4 regions of the Alkalihalobacillus sp. MEB130 genome follow, and region 3 is predicted to be linked to each of the others. Evidence: riboswitches for the same ligand, from Rfam matches in the RefSeq annotation. Region 3 holds a riboswitch; each other region holds the start of a gene.
The links. A riboswitch is a leader RNA that binds a small molecule or an ion and turns the genes downstream of it on or off. The one in region 3 is predicted to bind cyclic di-GMP.
Positions count from the first base shown of each region.

Region 1: it holds a riboswitch for cyclic di-GMP, as region 3 does, so the genes downstream of both, N0O92_RS00985 (HD-GYP domain-containing protein) here and N0O92_RS04635 (type II secretion system protein) in region 3, are expected to answer to the same signal.
Region 2: it holds a riboswitch for cyclic di-GMP, as region 3 does, so the genes downstream of both, N0O92_RS17340 (hypothetical protein) here and N0O92_RS04635 (type II secretion system protein) in region 3, are expected to answer to the same signal.
Region 4: it holds a riboswitch for cyclic di-GMP, as region 3 does, so the genes downstream of both, N0O92_RS16725 (methyl-accepting chemotaxis protein) here and N0O92_RS04635 (type II secretion system protein) in region 3, are expected to answer to the same signal.

Region 1 is NZ_JAOANA010000001.1:189,788-195,041, reverse strand. It holds gene N0O92_RS00990 (LysM peptidoglycan-binding domain-containing protein) at 1-1,067, shown strand, start outside; cyclic di-GMP riboswitch class I at 1,536-1,606, shown strand; gene N0O92_RS00985 (HD-GYP domain-containing protein) at 1,688-2,680, shown strand; gene N0O92_RS00980 (methyl-accepting chemotaxis protein) at 2,883-4,580, shown strand; gene N0O92_RS00975 (methyl-accepting chemotaxis protein) at 4,678-5,254, opposite strand, start outside.
Region 2 is NZ_JAOANA010000018.1:89,622-94,875, forward strand. It holds gene N0O92_RS17330 (SET domain-containing protein) at 1-91, opposite strand, end outside; gene N0O92_RS17335 (L,D-transpeptidase family protein) at 371-1,795, shown strand; cyclic di-GMP riboswitch class II at 2,133-2,216, shown strand; gene N0O92_RS17340 (hypothetical protein) at 2,323-3,339, shown strand; gene N0O92_RS17345 (phospholipase D-like domain-containing protein) at 3,921-4,970, shown strand.
Region 3 is NZ_JAOANA010000003.1:220,266-225,519, reverse strand. It holds gene pilM (type IV pilus biogenesis protein PilM) at 1-397, opposite strand, end outside; gene N0O92_RS04650 (hypothetical protein) at 419-1,591, opposite strand; gene N0O92_RS04645 (prepilin-type N-terminal cleavage/methylation domain-containing protein) at 1,588-2,043, opposite strand; gene N0O92_RS04640 (type IV pilus modification PilV family protein) at 2,043-2,480, opposite strand; gene N0O92_RS04635 (type II secretion system protein) at 2,641-2,865, opposite strand; cyclic di-GMP riboswitch class II at 2,979-3,061, opposite strand; gene N0O92_RS04630 (bifunctional folylpolyglutamate synthase/dihydrofolate synthase) at 3,316-4,632, opposite strand; gene N0O92_RS04625 (valine--tRNA ligase) at 4,768-5,254, opposite strand, start outside.
Region 4 is NZ_JAOANA010000017.1:57,160-62,413, forward strand. It holds gene N0O92_RS16720 (SNF2 helicase associated domain-containing protein) at 1-922, opposite strand, end outside; gene N0O92_RS16725 (methyl-accepting chemotaxis protein) at 1,098-2,000, opposite strand; cyclic di-GMP riboswitch class I at 2,172-2,254, opposite strand; gene nhaC (Na+/H+ antiporter NhaC) at 2,685-4,049, shown strand; gene N0O92_RS16735 (biotin/lipoyl attachment domain-containing protein) at 4,173-4,424, opposite strand; gene N0O92_RS16740 (proline dehydrogenase family protein) at 4,493-5,254, opposite strand, start outside.

The DNA.
Region 1 (5,254 bases), on a different contig from region 3:
TAAATAGTCGAACGATGATTCCGGTTAGATTTTTAGGGGATAGCTTAGGAATGACAGTCGAACGAGATGCACGAGCAAATACTGTTGGACTGTCACAAAGAGCACAATCGGTTCAAACTACTTCGTACACAGTTGTAGCTGGAGACACATTATCAAGAATTGCTAGCCGGTTTAATACGACAGTAGCAGCCCTGCGCCAAGCCAACCATTTATCATCAGATCTAATTTTTGTTGGACAAGTGTTAACGATTAGTGGCTCTGCTACCACTCCAACGGCTAATACACCACCGTCAAGTAACCCAACTACTTATACGGTTGTAGCTGGAGATAGTCTTTTCGCAATCGCGAATCGATTTCAAACGACGGTACAGGCTTTGCGAGAAGCCAACCATTTACCTTCAGATATGATTCATATTGGACAAGTGTTAACAATCCCAAGCACATCAGGTACTTCTTCCCCTACCCAAAACCAAACGGTAACAAGAACCGAAACGACGCATACAGTACGTTCTGGGGATACAATGTGGGGACTTAGTCTGCAATATGGAGTTCCTTTTAATGAGTTGTTAACTTTTAATAATATGACAGATCGTAGTACGTTAAGGGTTGGTCAAACCATTAGGGTTCCGGTCTTTCATGTCCCAGTGAGACCTGTGGTTAGTGCTCGTCACGGAGAACTGCTTGATTGGTGGACAGAGGCTAGATATGTGTATTCAACAGGGAAAATTGCAACCATTACAGATTTTGACACAGGAAGAACGTTTCAAGTGAGACATACTATGGGTGGTAACCATGCTGATAGCGAGCCATTGACGGCAAGAGACACGCAAACCATTAGGGAAATTTGGGGAGGAAGTTTTAACTGGACACCTCGAGCAATTATCGTTGAAGTTGATGGAAGACGACTAGCGGCCGCGATGCACTCAATGCCACATGGAGACCAGGTGATTCGCGATAATAATTACAACGGCCATTTTTGTATTCATTTTTTAAATAGCCAACGTCATAGTGATGGACTAATACAGGATACGATGCAGGCGCAAGTGAGGAGAGCGGCTGGAAGGTAGAGATGGACGAAGGAGTTCTTTTAGCTTGCGTCATAAAGGATAAACTGCGGCAGAAACCTTAAACCCGGGGGACGGTTCTTCGTGAAGCGCTGATGAAGGACAAAGTAAGGGAGAAACGTAAGTAGAACGTCCTTCACCAAGCCGATGAAGGACGAATAGAGGCGAATCGTAAAGGAAAAGTCCTTCATAAGGTTGATGAAGGACAAATCAAGGAAGTAACCAAAAGGAAACGTCCTTCATAAGGCTGATGAGGGACAATTGAAGGCAGAAACCTAAAGAGAAAGTCCTTCATAATACTGTTGAAAAAACGTACCGCATTGGTTTAATCCAATGCGGCTTTTTTAATAAAGGCCCTCATTTATTCTCTCATGTCATAGAGACAGTTAAATATAATAATGTAAAATCTCTCTGTATAATCTATGATAAATATGTAGAATTGTGTAAAATAGACTAAGAGAGAAAACATTTAAACGATACTAGCAAACTTGGACGCAAAGCCACGGGCCTAAGGAAAAGACTATGGTAGCCGGGTTGCCGAAAAAACTGATAGGTGTATATCTGTTTTGAGGTATTCGCCTATCAGTTTTTTTAAAGGGTATAAAAGAGAAGGAGCTTGTCTTATGAGAATGATCCACATCGAAGAATACAATCAACATACTATGCAACTAGCTAAGCCGATTTTTGACTCAAAGCGAAGAGTGTTGCTAGGAGCAGGAACGATCATCCATCCGAAGTATCATGCGAAGTTAGTGGAGATTGGTGTCAAATACTTATTTATAGAAGACGCAAAATCACATGGGATCTCACTAGAAGAAATGATGGATATGCCAACTTGGTTGGATATCATAGCAGTTACAGAAACAGCGTATCAAGCTTCAAAAGCGAATCAGTCTTTGCCACTTATCCCCATTCAACAAGCAGTGAAAAAATTAATTGAAGAAGTCAAAAAGCGTAATGCGATTATGCTTATTCCGACTACGGCGGTGGATCAAGGACTAGCCTTATATGCGCATGTGGTGAACGTTACGTTAATTGCTTTGCAGATAGGGAAAAAGCTACGTTATACATATAGCCAGCTTAATGATTTAGGAGTAGGATGCTTGCTGCATGACATTGGCAAAACAAGGACTACAAACAAAGAGGATCATCCGCAAGTCGGGTTTGACATCATAAGAGCGAACCGTGAAATTAGTTTGGTGTCAGCTCATATTGCTTATCAGCATCATGAAACATTCGATGGAAAAGGATATCCGCGCAAGCTTTCGGACAATCAAATTTTGGAATTTGCACAAATATGCACGGTTGCAAATGATTATGATCATATGATCTCAAAAGAAGGATACCTGCCACACGAAGCGATTGAACAAATTATGGCGTTATCTGAAACGACGTATAGTTACCGAGTTGTTCTCGCTTTTAGTCAAGCCATTATTAGTTACCCGCCAGGCACTCAGGTTCAGTTGAATATAGGAAGCAAAGGAAAAGGCATTGTAACAAGAATTCAATCCAATCCACATCGGCCGATTGTTCGTCTGCTAGAAGTGAATAAAGAAATAAACTTGAGTGATCAGCCTACTATAATTGTGGAGAGTATAATAAGAGAAAAGAATTGATTAATGAGAAGAGAAAGGGAGCTTACACACAAGAAGTAGCAACCTTTCTCTTTTTCCTTATGACTAACTTTTTCCCTATATGTACAGTGTAAATACAACTAATGTATAATATTGTTGTATATTGTGTAAAAAAGTCGAAAATTGTAGAATTGATTATAAGACTATTAAGATAGTATTCATTAAATTAACTCGGGGGACAACCATGAAAACGTTTAATAACATGAAAATGGCAACAAAGATTAACGTGTTAGTTTTAACGATTCTATTCATTTTTGCTATAGTGATTGGAATCGTCGTACAGCATCTAGTCGCAGATGGGGTAAAAGATAGTGCGGTTGAAAAAGCTCGTTCAGATATGTATTTGTCTTTTAAGGCTATTGACCAACGCTATCCTGGAGAGTGGGAAATCAAAGATGGTTCCCTTTATAAAGGAGAGACACAAGTCAATGATAATTTTGAGATGGTCGATTATATCGCAGAAATGACGGGTGGGACGGTCACAATTTTTCAAGATGATACTCGTGTCACTACGAACGTATTAGTAGATGGACAGCGGGCGATTGGGACACAAGCGTCAGATATGATCATCGAGCATGTTTTGCAAAATGGACATAACTACTTTGGGGAAGCGAATGTAGCTGGTGTTATGAGTCAGACGGCTTATCAACCTATTAAAGATGCTAGTGGTACTACAATCGGAATGTGGTTTGTCGGAGTGTCTCAGCACTTTATTGATGAGACCATATCTAAAATTTTGACGGGACTTATCGTCGTACTTGTCATTGGTGTGGCAATTGCAGTTGTAGTTGTCCTTTTATTTGCAAATCAAATTAGAAAGCGGTTGGCAAACGTTGGACAAGCTCTAGCGATGGCTGGAAACGGAGACTTTACAACAAACGTAAACGATCGTTCTAAAGATGAAATTGGACAGCTAGCTCAAAACTATCAATCGATGAAAGAAAATTTATCATTGCTCATTAAGGAAGTAATCGAAACGTCTGAGCAAGTGGCAGCCTCTTCTGAACAATTATCAGCAGGAGCAGAAGAAACGAGTCGAGCTACCGATCAAATTTCAGAATCGATTCAATCTGTTGCGTCTGGTTCTGAAAATCAAGTGATGACAACCGGTCAAGCCAATTCAGCAGCTTCTGGAATATCAGGAAATATGAAGCAAATTACGAGTCATGTAAAAACCGTAACAGATTCAGCTCAACTGACAAAAGAAAAGGCCGAAGAAGGGGCTAAAGTGATTCACCAATCAATTGTCCAAATGGAGCTTATTCAACAAAAAACAGAAGAAATTTCAAAAGTGGTTGAACAACTAGGCAACAAATCTAATGAAATAGGAAACATCGTCACACTTATTACAGCTGTAGCCGAGCAAACGAACTTACTAGCCTTAAATGCTGCGATTGAAGCAGCGAGAGCGGGAGAACACGGAAAGGGCTTTGCTGTTGTTGCAGACGAAGTTCGAAAGCTAGCTGAACAATCTAGTCATTCTGCAGGACAAATTCGCGTTCTCATTCAAGATATTCAAACAGAAATTAAACAATCTGTTCTCTCCATGGACGAAGCCAAACATGCTGTCGGTGAGGGAGAGCAATCTGTTCAAAGAGCAGGTACTGAATTTGAAGGCATTTCTGAATCGGTTCAGCAAGTTACCTCACAAATTCAAGAAGTATCAACAGCCGTTAATCAAATTACAAAACAAATGGCCTCGATGGTATCATTCATCGATGAAGCTACCAACTTAGCCGAAGAATCTTCGTCTTATACTCAAGAAGTAGCGGCCGCTGCCGAAGAACAAAATGCAACGATGGAAGAAGTAGCATCCGCTGCGACAACCTTATCGGAAATGGCAGAAGGGTTACAAGAATCTGTGAAGAAGTTTAAGGTGTAAATAAATATAGCAAGAAACCCGAATCGCAATTAGATTCGGGTTTTCCTTGTACATAAAAATGCCCTTAGTATTAATACTTAAGGGCATTTCATATTTATTATACAGTAAACTTCTTAACCGTCGTTTGTAGTTCTTCGGCCATTTTAGAAAGCATTTCAGCTGATGCAGAGATTTCTTGCATCGTTGCTGTTTGCTCTTCGGCTGAGGCAGCGACATTTTGAGAGAAAGAAGACGCATTCTCAGCGATTTGCGCTGCTTCTCCGATCGATTCATTCATTGAGACAGCCGACATCGCAATTTGTTGAAGAGCAATCGATACTTCCTCAATTTGGCTGGAAATATCATTGATGGATTGAGAAATGTCTTTAAACTCGGTTCCTGCTTCCTCGGCGTACACAAGACCTTCTTTTACCGTTGCGCTGCCTTCGTTCATCGAAGTAACCGACAGTTTGATATCACTTTGAATATCTTTAATTAACGTGCTAATTTGATGAGCAGACGTATTGGACTGCTCTGCTAATTTACGAACCTCATCGGCTACAACGGCAAACCCTTTACCGTGTTCCCCAGCGCGTGCAGCTTCAATTGCTGCATTTAACGCTAATAAGTTCGTTTGATCTGATACAGCCGTAATAAGGGAGATAATGTTGCCAATTTCATTAGATTTTTCCTCT
Region 2 (5,254 bases), on a different contig from region 3:
CTATAGTTCCCTTTGGTATGAACTTTGTTGCAAACACTCCAAACCCTATTTCATCATTTACATAGCGAAGCTCAGTATCGGGATGAATCATGACGGACCTCTCCTTTGATTTTATTTCTGATCATTATATGTAGTCCTGTTTTTTCCGTTCAGCTAAATACTCATAAACCAATATATTTGCCTCTAGGTCAATAGTGGATTTATTTTAAAAAAATCAGGAGAAAAGCTGAGCTAAGAAATGTAATAGAAAATGAATAATAAACTTCTTCAACTAACAAATTGCGACAAAATTCATTCTTTCCATCTAGTAAAATTGGAGTAAAGGCTTTTAGTTTAAAGTCTAATTATGTTAGGTTTGGGGGAATATTGTATGAGTGATCCCGTAGAAAAACCAGTTGAAGAGTATAACCCTTCACAGAAAACTCAATGGTTTAAAAATTGGAAGTATATTATAGCAATAACGATCTTTCTGATTGGGCTTATTATTTTGACACTAAGCTTTTATCAGAGAACCCACTTTAATGCAAATGTCACCATTAACGGCATTGAAGTAGGTGGGCTGACAGCTGATCAAACTCTAGAAAAGTTGCAATCCTCTCTTTTAAACAACCATATCTATATCGAAGACCAACTAATTTTAGCAGGAACAGAAACTCCGATGAACTTTTCAGAAATGGACTTGTCAGAAATTAAAGAAATGGTAAAAGATCAATGGACACTTTTCCCTTCATCTGAAGCAAAAGCCTATTACTTACATCCAAGTAACATGGATTCATATCGCAGCGAAGATCTGAGAAATGAGCTAGAACTAGCACTCACTTCCTTAAATGAAAATTTAGAGGAACCAATAGATGCTAAGGCGCACATAGAAAATGGCGAAATTATGATTTCTGAAAGCATGAGTGGTGAACAATATGATGTTCACGGCATTTTGGAGGAATTTGACAAGCATGAGTATACTAGTGAAGTTTTCCTAAATTCACTGTTCCTACATCCCATCAAAGAAGACAGTCAAGTTGTACAAAGCCAAGTAGAAAAACTGCAAGAATTACTTTCACACACCGTTGAGTATCAGTTACAAGATCAAGTCTTTTCATTACAGGCTAAAGAACTTATTGTAAATGCCTCTTTGTCAGAAGAAATGGATGTATTGATTCATTCAGATACGATTCTTGAAAAAATTTCTGAGATTAATGACTCTCACTCAACCTTAGGCAAAGACTTCTCTTTTAAAACACACTCAGGTCAAGATATTTCGGTTAAAGGAGAAGGGTATGGTTGGGCACTTAATATTGAAAGAGAAACAACCGCGATCCAAGAAGCTTTTCAAACTGGAGAAGGATTTGTTTCTGCTTCTAATATTTATGGGAATGGCTGGGATGGAGAAGGCTACGGCTATGAAACAACTTCAAACTATGGCATCGGTACGACTTATGCTGAAGTATCCATTGCCGAACAACGGATGTGGATTTACAAAGAAGGACAATTAGTCTTAACTACCAATGTCGTTACTGGTAACCGAAGTACACAACAAGATACATTAAAAGGGGTATGGTACATTCTCTTTAAACGGACACCCTACACACTCACAGGTGATGATTACGCCATTGATGTAGATTATTGGGCACCCTTTACAAACAGCGGTCAAGGATTCCACGACGCAAGCTGGCGAAGCAACTGGTCAAGCAATGCGTACCACAATGCAGGATCAAATGGCTGCGTTAACGTTCCACCTGATGTAATGAAAAAGGTATATAACTATCTGAGTGCCTACGATCCAGTTGTTATTTATTAGATAGTAGAAAACAGGAAATCGTTGTGATTTCCTGTTTTTTTGTTTCGATCCCATTTTTTAACTTAATATACTTTCTATGTTGAAGGTGAATTACTTTCCATAGGCTTTATTTGCATATTATCAGAGACCTTCAATTTACTTATACTTTGTTTAAATGAGCTTTTCGGTTCTTTTTATCTACTACAAGGTCGAGACTTTATACTTAGCAATATCGAAAAATTTGTTGCTATTTGTCGATTGAAATAAATTCCTTTTTCTTTTCCCTGAACCTATAATAAATCTGTAGGTAATTATACACAGGTAATTAACGTGGCCACGAAACTTATCCATGTATAGGACTTTTTAGGTAAGCTATGATATATAATCTCTATTTGGACACTTTGATTATATGGAGCTAGTAGTGTAACCGGACCTCTATCTAGGGGTGCTATGAAAGATAGCCTTTATATGGACACTTGGGCTATTTGGAGCTAGTAGTGTAACCGACCCTCTTATTTAAACATTTTATTTAAGAGGAGAAATGAGAAATGAACAAACAAAAAATCGGAACAATAATTTTAACTAGTTCTTTAGTTTTAGGAATGAGCACTGGAGTAATGGCAAAAGGACCATCCAAAACACCAGCATCCGTCTCGAATCCTGTAGTCCAAGAAGACGGAAGAAATACAAATGGACTAGAAACAGCTCAAATTACCTTTTCTCCTATTACTGGATACTTTGGTACATCAAAAATAGTCTTTGGTGAAGTGATCATTGATGGGGCTCGCGATGATTTAGCTAATCTGTTTATCACAGTAGGTGGAAAAGAGATTACTAACGTATGGGCTATTCCGGGTCAAACCAATACTTATGGATTCTCAACTTCTGTTTCATTAGATAGCCATTCTTTGACAAATGTTGAAGTAAAAGCCGAAACTAAGTTTCATAATGGACAAAAGGCTGGACTAGTTCATAGTAACAACAGTTCAACAGTTGATGTTGATGTTTGGGCTACAATTACTAAATACTCCGTAGATTATGGTTCAGAAAGCCCTAACTTCGTTTGGGATGCAGAAACTGGAACGTATGAACTATCATTTGATATTGTAAAAGCGTTGAGTAATGGCGAGACAGAGAAGGAAGAAATTACTTTAACAGGCTTGATACCTAATAGTACATTGAATTACACTTCTGATGAACTAAGTGATGAAAACTTCTTTGGTGAGTCTGTTACATTAATTAACTCTATCTCCGTTCCTGCTGCACCATCTGCACCTGTAGCTGAAAATGTAGTTGTAACAAGTATAAGCGATCTCACTCTTGCTCTAGAGGCTCAAGGACAAAATCAATTTAAAGTGATTGCAACTTATACACTAAATTATTCTGATGGTACATCTAAGAAAGTTGTTTCTACAACTTTAGACGGTGGAAACATCGCAAACCCAACAACCCAAAACCAAAATTCATCTACTAGAGAATATACTATTGGTGGGATTGTATATGAAGTGACTGTCACTTACGATTCAGTTACTAAAACGAACATTGTTAATGGAATAAAAAAGTAATTTAATACAAAAAAGTTGATCTGTTCATCTAAATAACAGGTCAGCTTTTTTATTTTTTGTATACACTTTATGATTTTTGATTTCAACTGTTCTTTCATCTAAATACAAAAAGTCTCTAAGCTTAAACATGAGAACGCCCCCTAATGTCAATTCACTTTTACATATTATAACATTTCATGGAATTAAGGGATTACTTTGGTATAGGTTGACTCAATAAATAATAATGAAGGTGTACATCTTCTGAATTGTAAATACCTATTTACAAACCATGGGTTTTCTCTAGTTGCATTTCCTCAACTGGGATTGCTCGCTAATATTTATAGTATGTGATAAAATTTTTCATAGTTTTTTAAGAATGTACCTTTGAAGTGACATCTCCATGTCGAAAATATACTCAGTTGCTGTTGCTTTTGGATTACCTATATCGTGAAACATGGAAATAAATGTAACATTATAATAGCCGAAACTAACAATAAACCATTATAATTAATTTAAGCAATATCACTCCCTAAAATGGATGTAAAGGTAGGTTAGAAATATTTATGATACTTAGGATTCCTATAAGAGAAGCAGAGTTTGTTATGGCGCAAGGTGAACTAACATATCAAGAAGTTCTAGATGATTTTATTAATACCGACTATGTGTTCATTCTTACTTATAATATCTCTGCGAGAAAAACTAATTTAATCAATACTTTAGAAACATTACCTTCAACGACCACTGTAGATATTATTACAAATATACCTAATAGGTTTGAAACGTATTATGGTAACGCTAGAAATAGAGCTAGAGAAGTTATAAATGTATATCTGAATAAGCTGGATCCTGAAAATTTTGATTCTATATTCAGTACTCATTTCAATTTTAAAAATCATGCCAAGATTATTATGACTAATAATATAGTATTTATTGGTTCGTCTAACTTCTCGGATGAATCAGCAAATAACATTGAATGCGGAATTATTTCTCGTGATACCGACTTTATTTGTACCCTTAAAAATTCTATAGTTCCACGCTTAAAAGACAACTCTGAAGAATATTATTCTAACGACTCTATAAATAAACTAAGAATCGAGTACAAGTTTAATTACTATTTATTATCCAGTATAATTGAAGAGGTCCGAATGTCATGCCATAGTGTTTATGACGAACGAGGGATATACCATGAATTTCTGGATTTAATGAATAGTTATCACTTCGCTGAAAACCTTGATAAGCTAACATCAACAATGGATGACTTTGAAAGTATTTGTTATAGAATAATGCATCAACTTGAAGAATTAGGAATTGAAACTGAGGACATTAATCAAATTGTTGAGGATCTTAGAACGGAAGAAATCTGCTTAATGTATTCTACTGATACAAGTATTGATGAATTCTTATCGTTTAATAATCAGGAGTATGCGATGGAATATATTAATGAGAATGAACATTCTGCTGACTTCGATGATGTAGATGAATTCCGTGCTTCAGCTTCTCAAATAGCTCATGAAAAAGAAAGCGAACTGGCAGAATTAGCAGAGACTGATGTCAAAAAATTATTGGAAGAATTAGATGAACTAAAAGATAAAGCGGAAAACTTATTATCTTTATTCCTGCAAAACATAAATGAAAATATTGATAATACTTAATACATCTAGCACAACTTTCTCAGTTGTGTTTTTCTAATGTTATGCAAAAGTACATTACTTTTGATCTGCCAAAGCTTGAGCTTTTTTCGGGTCTTCCTTTGCCATAGTTAATTTTAAATATCCTAAAATAAGTGGAAACTGCTTCTCCAACAATCGCCAGATTTGAAATTAAATCAAATGAAGTAAAAAAAGCAGTTAAACAATTAGAATTTTTACTAAGTGAAAACAATAGGATATTTTTAGAATGTGATCCGGACAGTATACGTGCCAATGATGCATTATCA
Region 3 (5,254 bases):
TTCTATTAGATTCTTCAAAAGAACCAATTTTAACAAAGTCATAGATTGGATTTTCAAATGGCAAAACGATGCTTTCCCCTAGTTGAAACTTAAGGATTTTTGCTAATTCATTCTCTTTGATATCAGGAAGAGACCGTATTTTTCGAATAAGCGTATGTTCAGTTGGAATGACAAAATGTCCTTTCTTCGCATCCCCTTTCCCCTTCTGAAGATCTTCTAGTAAAAGGGAGAGCTCTTGCTTCTCTTTTATACGACTGTTTTCAAAGAAAGGTTTATCTGAAAGAGTTTGCCTAACCTCCATCACTATAGGTTTGTCTCGTTCCATTTTAACAATCGCTTGATACAATTTCCGTGGTCGAAAATCAATTCCCGTAAACACGCTTTTTTTAAATAACATACATCCACCTCCGTACCCTCTCTATTGCCTTACTGTCTGATAATCTATATTTCCAAAAGAAGAACTCCATGGATGAGCAGCCGCATCAAAGTAATCAACCGTTGTTGGACCATCACACTGCAGGAGCCCAATTAAGGAACAAGAAATTCCTTTTGCTTCCCCAGAATACCGTTGATTCCCAGTTGTCTGGAATTTCTTTGCAATCATTCCCGAATTTACAACAAAGTCATTGTTACCTCCACCCGTTCTCGAAAATTGATCTAATACAATTAATGCCCCATTTACTTCTACTCTTGGATTTCCTGCAAGAGAGAAATCTTCCGCAATGAGAATACCATCAATAATTAACGTATCTTCATTATTCCCAACCCCACCGTACTCTACTTTTTTTGCAAAAACAATGGAATTAGATGGAACTCGCACGGTACCAGTACTGTTTCCTGTTCCCCCAATGCTAATCGGATAATGTCTACCTTGTGAAAACGTATGAGAACTTGAGATTTTTAAATTCTGATTATAATTCCATGCATTTGTCGGGGTATAATTTAAATACTGTAAAATTTCATCTAATTTAATGGTTGATAGTACTTTATTGTTCTCAAAAACATTTAACTCATCGTGTGTATGCCGACTATTTTGCCCATACTCGAAACTTGACGTATATCGAATAGGCCCGCTTAAAAATTGACCTGACTGTTCAATTATGGGCCTTTGTTCTTTCTTTACCGTTACTGTGAGCTCTCGTGCTACAATAGATGGCCCATCCGCATAATTCGCTTTTAAAGTTGCTTTATATGTTTCAGAGTCTATTTCTATTTTCGTTATATCAACTTTAACGGTCCTCTCACCTATCACCTTTGAAGAAGGAATGACTCCGTCTTGCAAGTAAAAATAGGGACCTACCTGCTGAATTTGAATTTCATTTCCTGCCCCATCTTTTACGACGTTTCCATTTCCATCAAGCAAATCTACATGATTTCCTCGGTATGACTCCATCTCATGAAGGACAAGTCTGAGCGCCCCTTCTGCTCTGTAAAACTCTTCTTGCGTTTCTACATTGGTTTCTATTGAATTTTTGCTATGTACCGTCACCTTCACGAGCATGGGAGCGGCAATTGAAAAAAGGACAATCACAACTAAAACGGTAACGAGAGCGCCCCCATATTGAGAAGATAAAAGAGTTTTCATATTCATTCGCTCACCTCATTTACAAACCTCGAATAGTGAATCGTCGACTCTAGCACGATCGAAGCGCGAGGTTTTGTAATTTCGAGCTTAACTTGGGTACTTGAATCAGATTCCGTTACTATAAACGTTTCAATCGATTGTGATAACACGCGGCCGTTTGCCCCAGGAAGCCTCATGTTTCCAAGAGTACCTTCCTTTTCATAAATCAACCAAACCGTCTCGTTTTTGACTAGTTTCATATTCGAATCCGATTCCCCAACCCATCTAGCATCGTCTCGCATTTTCTCTGTCATATATTCCATAATGCGCCTTGCTTCTATTTGCACTTCATTTTCTGCAATCACTTGTCTCTGGCCATCCATCGTATAGGAAATTAAGGAATAAGCAACTGGGAGAAACAACCCTAAAATCACAATAACAACCAACACTTCTACTAGCGTAAATCCTCTTTGATTCATCACGGCGTTCTCACCACCGTTACCAGTTCAATTTCGTTTTCACGAGCAACCTCGTTTGAACCGTTAGATACCGTTGTTTCATTTAATACTTTGACCGTCACTTCATGAAACGGACCTTCATAATCAGTAACACGAACGATGACAACGACTTCGTCATGCACGGCAGAGTTACTATAAAGGTTAGTAAGAAGCGTGTATCCACTACACTGACCTTCCATATTACTCCAACAATACTGTCCGATCCCAAGTGTTGGGGTTTGATGAACCACTTTTTCCATTACTTCTTGGGCAACATACGCTATATTCGTTTCTTTCCCCTGACTTTGCGAAACCGTAAGAGTGCTCACCATGAGAGTAACAAGAGGTACAACAATGATACCTGCAATAACAATGGCGACTAGCAACTCAATCAATGTCATACCTTTCTCGTTGTTCATGGTGTGTCCTCCTGTATATTTCTTAGATCAGTTCTTGCAACTATAGAAGAACAATAGTTTTATACTATGTATAAAACAATTTTTATTTTTATAAATAATAGAAAACTATTGTTTGAAAAAAGATGCCGCCACAAAAGGTGGCAGCACATCAAAACTAATCTTATTCCCCATCATTATCAAAATAGCCTTCTATTTGATTTAGGTCATCACCGATATGTTCTTCTATTATATCGAGTTGTTCATCAGACCTATCAATCCAACTAATTACGTTAGGTATTAAAATTGCAGCAAGTAGACCTAAAATCACAATAACAACTAATACCTCAATTAACGTAAAACCGCGTTGATTGTTCAATCCAAGTCGTTTCGTTAAAGCTTTCATCATTCGATGTTCCTCCCTGTTTTACGGAAATATATATCTTTAAGAGTGAAGCTCTTAAATACAAAAGTAGAATGCTAGTTATACCATAAAAAAAGGCCCAAACAAACCAAAGTAATGGTTGTAAAGGCCGGTTGCACCACTCGCTCCGTACGACTTAGGTGCCCAGTTACAAGTCGTATTTCATAGCTCCTTAAATATCATTTGTAGTTATTAAGAACTGGTTAAAATATACCATAATGTGTTTATTTATAGCAATAAAATCTTTTCGGTAAGAATAACCAGATAAATACAGTACATAAGACCCGGTTATTATCTAACTGTATTCATCTTACCAGGTTCATAAATTTTTTCAACATATTTCTATCTTTTTTGCAAGTTGTTTTGGTTTCCGTTATATTGCGCTCTATATATAAATAAATAGACAATCCACAGGAACATTCCTTACAAAAACCATCATATCTTCTCATACATAAATGCAGACTGATGCCACTTCTCCCTAACAGATGAGATAAAATATAATGAACCGGCTACAACTAACATTTCATCCTCACGTAGCGATCGTACTTCTTCTGTTAACGCTAGTTCCCAATCATCATTGTATTTCTTTTGTAATACTTGAGCTTGTTCAAATAGGGTTTGGCTCTCAGCTGCTCGAAAGAACTCAAAGCTAGTAAATGTGAAAGTAGCGTTCATCTTTTCAAAAGGCTTTAATAATACACTCATATCCTTTTCTTTCGTAGCCGCTAGTAAGAATCGGTAAGACTTTTCTGGATAATGCAGTTCAAGTGTTTTGGATAAGGATTCGAATCCTTCTTTATTATGAGCTCCATCAAGAATAATGAGAGGATTGTCACTAATTTGTTCAAACCTACCTGTCCACGTTGTGGCATGCATTCCAGAATAAAAGGCTTCTTCACTTACATAAAAGTCTGCATGGTTCGCGAGTAACTCAATTGCTTTAAACGCAACAGCCGCATTTTGTCTTTGATGCGGACCTGGCATTTGAATCCTTACATCATTGTACTTAGTCGATACGCTTTCTAATGTAAAAACTTGAACTCTTCCATCAACAACAGACAAACGTTCTGAAAAATCCGTTCCTAACTGGTAAAAGGAAGAATGACTTTTGTTAGCTGTATCCTCTATTAGTTGCTGCGCCACTTTTTGGGAAACACCTGAAACAATTGGCACGTTCTCTTTAATAATGCCAGCTTTTTCAGACGTAATTTCCTCCAACGTGTCCCCTAAAATGTGCATATGATCAAACCCAATCGAAGTAATAACCGATACAAGAGGTGTGATGACATTCGTCGAGTCAAAACGACCGCCTAATCCAACTTCGACTAAAGCAATGTCTGGCTTAGCGACGTTTGCAAAGTAATCAAACATGATGGTTGTAATGACTTCAAATTCAGTTGGGCTTCCTAGTTCGGTTTGTGCTAGTTCCTCTACAAGAGGTCGAACACGATTCGCCCCAGCGACAAGAGCCTCTTCTTCAATTGGTTTCCCATTAATCGAAATTCGCTCTTCAAAACACTCAATAAACGGAGATGTAAATGTTCCCACTTTATATCCAGCCGCTTCTAGCACATGCCTCATAAAGCTGACCGTTGAACCTTTTCCATTTGTTCCACCGATATGAACGGTTTTTAGCTTTAATTCAGGATTATCTAAACGCTCCAGCATCCATTCCATTCGTTTTAAACCAGGTTTTATTCCAAATGGCAACAAGCTATGTATCCATGCAATGGCTTCTTCTCCTGTTTTCATCGCTTCATCCCTCCAGTCTCTAACGTTCCGCTCTCTCTTTTCCTTGTTTCATAATAACGTAGAATGTTGTCGATTTAAAGTAGCACATTCAATCATATAAAAAAAAGAAAGTCCAAAATTGGACTTTCCTTCCTTCTATGCCTTAAGCTCTGCAATTCTAGCTTGAACCGTTTCGCGTTTCTCTATATAGTCTGCTTGTTTCGCTTTTTCTTCTTCTATGACTTTCTCTGGTGCTTTCGCGATAAAACCTTGATTTCCTAGTTTCTTTTCAACTCGCTCTACTTCTTTATTTAGCTTTTCAAGTTCTTTTTCTAGTCGAGCAATTTCTGCATCTAAATCTAGCAATCCTGCTAGTGGCAAGAATAATTCAACACCACTTAATACCTGTGACATCGATTTTTCAGGAGCTTTTACACCTGTGCCAATTTCAAGTTTGCTTGGGTTACAGAATTTTTCAATATAGCTTTGACCTCGAGTTAATTTCCCAAGAACATGATCGTCTTTCGCATGAACGAGCAATTCAATTTGCTTGCTCATTGGAACATTTAGTTCTGCTCTTGTATTTCGAACAGAGCGGATAATTTCTTTTAAAAGCTCCATATCTTCGACAGCGTCTGTAAAG
Region 4 (5,254 bases), on a different contig from region 3:
ACACGTCCCCTCCACACAACACCAAACGATAAAGTGGTAAAACACTCATTCGCTCAAACCCTTTGATTGCCAATTGATAATCGAGACCCTCGGTTTCTTTAAGTGTAAACTGGATAGGAGGTGCCCCTTCCACCAGTTTGAATCGTTCAAATGCATGACCATCATGCATAAGCGAAATGAATGGGGCTTTTGAGAATAAAGCGATAAGGTCCTCCCTAGAGGATGGCGGAATCAGTAATGTCTGATTCGTATCAGCAGGCATTGCTTCGAGAAAGGCTTTTTCATCATGAATAATCTTAATAAGCTGTTGTATAACGGCATCTGTTTCCTCGGAGAAACAGTGAATGCTCGGGTCATAGATACCTACACTAGGTTTACCTTGTTTCACATTTTCTAGAAACTCTCGTATGTTTTGTACTTTGGTCTTCCCGATCTCAACTTCCATTCCAAGGAAGAGCTGATTTCTTCCGATCAAAACAGGTTTAATGGTAAACCTGACATTCAGAACTTCCCTTTTTTCAAAATAACGTTGCTGGCCACTTGATTGTGTTACTTTTTCTTGAAAAAGAGAGATAAAGTCTTTTGTTAACTCACCATAGGCAGCTAATTCGGCTTGTACACGTAAAGGAGATGTTCCTTGACGTTGCAGATCATAAATCGAAAGTAAAACGGCCGCAATATGTTGGCAGCTTTTTTGAAAATTGGCTAAGGTAGGACAACTGCATGTCATCTGAATGTCCCCAGCTTCTCCTTTTTCAATGGTGACATGAAAGTCTTCCTTCCCGCTAACGGTCGCCTTACAGAAATCAAAGCTGTACTCTTGAAATGTCACTTTATTGGAACGATAAAAAGAGTCCCCTTTTTTATAGGAGACCGTACCGCATATTTCTTTAATCATCTTGTGAGTTAGTTTCATCTCCATGACTTCCGCTCTCTTCTTTGATTTCGTCGTTAATTAAACCCTATCACAATTTGAATGAACAAAAAAGGTCAAGCTTATGGCATCACGCTATGATGAATCATGATCTCTATGAGCTTTCTTTCGCTTACTTAAGTAGGTAATACCTTGAATTGACCCACTCCCAGGATTTTCCTCTCTAAAGAATTTCCTTAAACGCTTCGGCTCCTTCTTTTAATCGGCTTGAATTTTCTTTCATGTTGTTAAACTCTTCAACGGCTTCGTTGATCAGCATTTGGTTTTTCTGTATATTGGTTTGGGTCTTGCCGATTTTTTCGATTTCTGTTGTCATTGCTTCGATATTGCAATGAATCTCTTCTACCACTGATTTGACTCGATCAGATAGCTTTTTCACTTCAATAGCGACTATATTAAATCCTCTGCCATGTTCACCTGCTCTTGCCGCTTCTATCCCGGCATTGAGAGATAAAACGGTCGTCTGGGCAGATATGTCACGAATGTTTTTTAAACTGACTTTAACTAACTTTATTTGATCACTTAAGTTTTCGAGAATTTCAATGTTTTTATTTGAGTCATTTGTGACAACATCTGTATTTGAAGAAACACTCATAATCGTTTCGATCCCTTTTTTTGAGCTCTCTTGAAGGGTTTCTGAAATATGCTGTAGCTTTTCTACGAGATCATTTACCGTTTGCTCTCGATCCGTTATATCGCTAGCCAATTTTAAGACAGCGACGACGACTCCTTCTTCATTCAGCACAGGCGAATAAGAAGCATGTAGCCAAATCGGCTCACCACCTTTTTTGACTCGTAAAATTTTCTCATTGAAGTTTTGTCCACTTTTTAATTTTCCCCAGAATTCCTCATACTCGCTACTGTTGGCAAATTCCGGAACACAAAAACGTTTATGGCTCAATCCGATTAGTTCTTCTGCTGCATATCCCATTCCTTTAGCAAAGTTCTCGTTTGCCCAAAGAACCTCTTTATTCAAGTTAAACGTAATCATCGCATAAGATCGATTGAGTGCTTCTAATGCAGCTTCTTGATTCACAATTTTTGATAGTACACTAATATGGCTCATTCTTATAACTCCTCTATTATTTGCTCATGATTTGTTCATTCGTACATAGACTTCCATAAACGTTAATCTTCATCTCTTACAAGAAAAAGTTGTATACAGACTAGCCATTTCCTTCTCATTTCTGTCCATAAAAAAAGAAACCTGTTTTGCCAAATGGTTTCGATCTATTCCTTTGGTAGCCCGGCGACCATGTCGTAAGAGTTAGGCCCGTAGCTTTGCGTCACTCCCTTTCGAAAGTTTTGCCTTTTTCTATTAAGTTGTTGTCATCTAGTAAAGTCGATTTAGATGAAACTAATCGTTATTCTTACTATTTACTTCCATAATATCATAAAAAGAAATTTTGGGGGAAAAGTCCATTAGCGTTGTAAAATATCCAAATTCAGGTAGTATCTCTCAGTGTTTATCTTTTTGGACCACGGCTGAGCTTGCAAGTATAACTTATAAGCATGGATAAAATTGAAGAGGCGAAATCTTCTCGATTAGTTGAAAAGTATTACTTACTCAGTTTCAAATCTACTAGTTGACTTCTCTTAAAAGTCTCTTTATAGTTACACGTATGTTTACTTTAACACTTAAAAGCGTTTAAGCGTTCTTGTGCTAAGGAACAAATCTATTATATTTTGAAAGTATTCGTATCTTTTTAAACTATGTTTCAAAGGTATGGCTTAGGAAGGAAGAAAGAAAATGATTAAATTAAGAGGATGGGAAGCTCTTCTTATTATTGGAATGATTTTAAGTGTGATCGGGGTTTCGCTAATTCACTTCGCTGCACATCCGCATGTACCGATTTTCATAGTAATTATCCTTATTATTGGCTATGGACTACTAAAACGTGTACCATGGCCTGCTTTGGAAGAGGGAATGATTAAAGGGGTAAAATCAGGTATCGTACCAATTATGATCTTCATGCTAATTGGGGTCCTTATTGCCGTCTGGATGGCATCGGGAACGATTCCTACGTTGATAGCGTATAGTTTTCAAATTGTTTCAACTGATTATTTCTTACCAAGTGCCTTCATCGCAACGGCGATTATGGGTATATCAGTAGGAAGCGCCTTTACAACGGTCTCTACCATCGGTGTTGCGTTTATGGCTGTAGGAACGATTCTAGGTATTCCTATGGCGATGGTAGCAGGAGCGGTTATTTCTGGTTCTTTAGTGGGCGATAAGTTGTCTCCATTATCCGATACAACCAATCTCGCATCATCTGTTGCCAAAACGGATTTATTTGAACATATACGTCATATGTTGTGGGTTGGTATCCCTGCTTTTGCAATCTCACTTATCTTATTTATTATCATTGGACGTACAAATACAACAGTCAATCCTGAAAGTATGGAGGAAATGCTTACTTCCTTACAAGAAGCAGCTATCGTTCATCCTTTTGCACTACTACCAGCTGTCTGTATTATCGTTATGGCCATTATGAAAAAATCAGCCATACCAACTATGATTCTTGGTATTGTAGTAGGAATCGCCACCTCTATCATTCTTCGAGGAGATATCATGATTGCAGATTGGATGAACCTTATTCAAAATGGGTATATGTCAGGTGCAGCAAATGAAGAAATAGCTAACATTCTTGATCGTGGCGGAATCCAAAGCATGATGTGGGCTGTATCTCTACTTTTATTAACACTAAGTATGGGAGGCTTATTGTCTGTTCTTGGAGTGATTGAGAATTTAATTCAATCGATACAAGGAGCAGTAAAAACAACAGGAAGACTCGTTCTATCTACCGTTTTTACAGGAATCGGTATTAACGCAAGTCTTGGTGAACAATATATGTCCATTATTTTAACAGGAGAAGCATTTGAGAAACGTTATAAAGAAATGGGATTTTCGGGTAAACACCTCTCAAAAGTGTTAGAGTCAGGTGGAACAGTCATCAATCCGTTACTTCCCTATGGCGTAAGTGGCGTATTTATGTCAAGCGTTCTAGGAGTACCCGTGCTTTCTTACTTACCCTTTGCATTATTCTGTCTACTTTGTCCATTGATTACGATTGTGTATGGTTTTACTGGAGTAAGCTTCTCTAAGAATAAATAGAAACGTTATGTAATCAGCTTTACCATTTGGTAAAAAAGTTCCTGACCCCAACCTTAGGACTTTCCTGTACCGGGGTCAGGAACTAATCAAGAAACTATGAAAAATTCAAACGAGGTACCCATATTAATCACAGCCACTCGGTTGGTCATCTTCTCGTAATATCGCTAACGTCATATCATGTATCACTCGATCACCCGGCTTCACATGTAAAGATATAATTTTTCCACCAACCCCCATCTCTACCTTTTTCAATACTCCCTCATTTGTCTTCAGTTGAAATAAAGGCTCCCACTCATATACATAGTCCCCTTCACTTACAAATACTCGGTCAATCGTTCCAGCAGACATACTTGCTATAGCACAATAAGCATTCACAAATAAATCCTCCTTTTTCATTTGATAAAAACCTCTTCTTCCGACCAATAAACGCTCAATTTACCTGTCTATTTTGAAAGTAACCCTCTTAAAGCAAATGACACATTTTGTGGACGCTCGGCCATCCGTCTCATGAAATAGCCAAACCAATCCTGCCCAAATGGGACATAAACACGCATGGTGTATCCTGCTTTTACTAATTCTTGTTGCAAATCAGTCCGAAAGCCGTAAAGCATTTGAAATTCAAATTGACTGGACTCTATTTGGTTCTCCTTTACAAACGTGATTACTTTTTCAATAATTTGATGATCATGTGAAGCAATCGCCGTATAACTCCCGCTCAGTAAATGTTCTTTGATGATGTTGAAATAATTTTCATCAATTTTGTCTTTGTCTTGAAAGGCTACTTCGGGAGATTCTTTGTACGCACCTTTTACTAGTCTTAACGAAATCCCTTTTAGACTTTTAATATCGTCTTCCGCTCTCTTTAAATAAGCTTGTATAACCGTTCCAACATTGTCATAATCCTTTCTTAATTCTTTTAAAATATCTAATGTCTGCTGGCAGTGTAAATAATCCTCCATATCAATTCTGACGAAGTTATTATACTGTTTAGCAGTCCCAACAATCCGTCGCATATTTTCTAAGCAAAACTCTTCACTAATATCTAAGCCTAGTTGTGTCATTTTAAGCGATAGATTGCAGTCAACACCTGAAGAGGCAATGGCCTCTAATGTCTTAATACAATATTCAGTCGCTTCTAATGCCTCTTCCTTGCTGTCTACAAATTCTCCTAAATGATCAAGCGTACACGTTAATCCTAATGTATT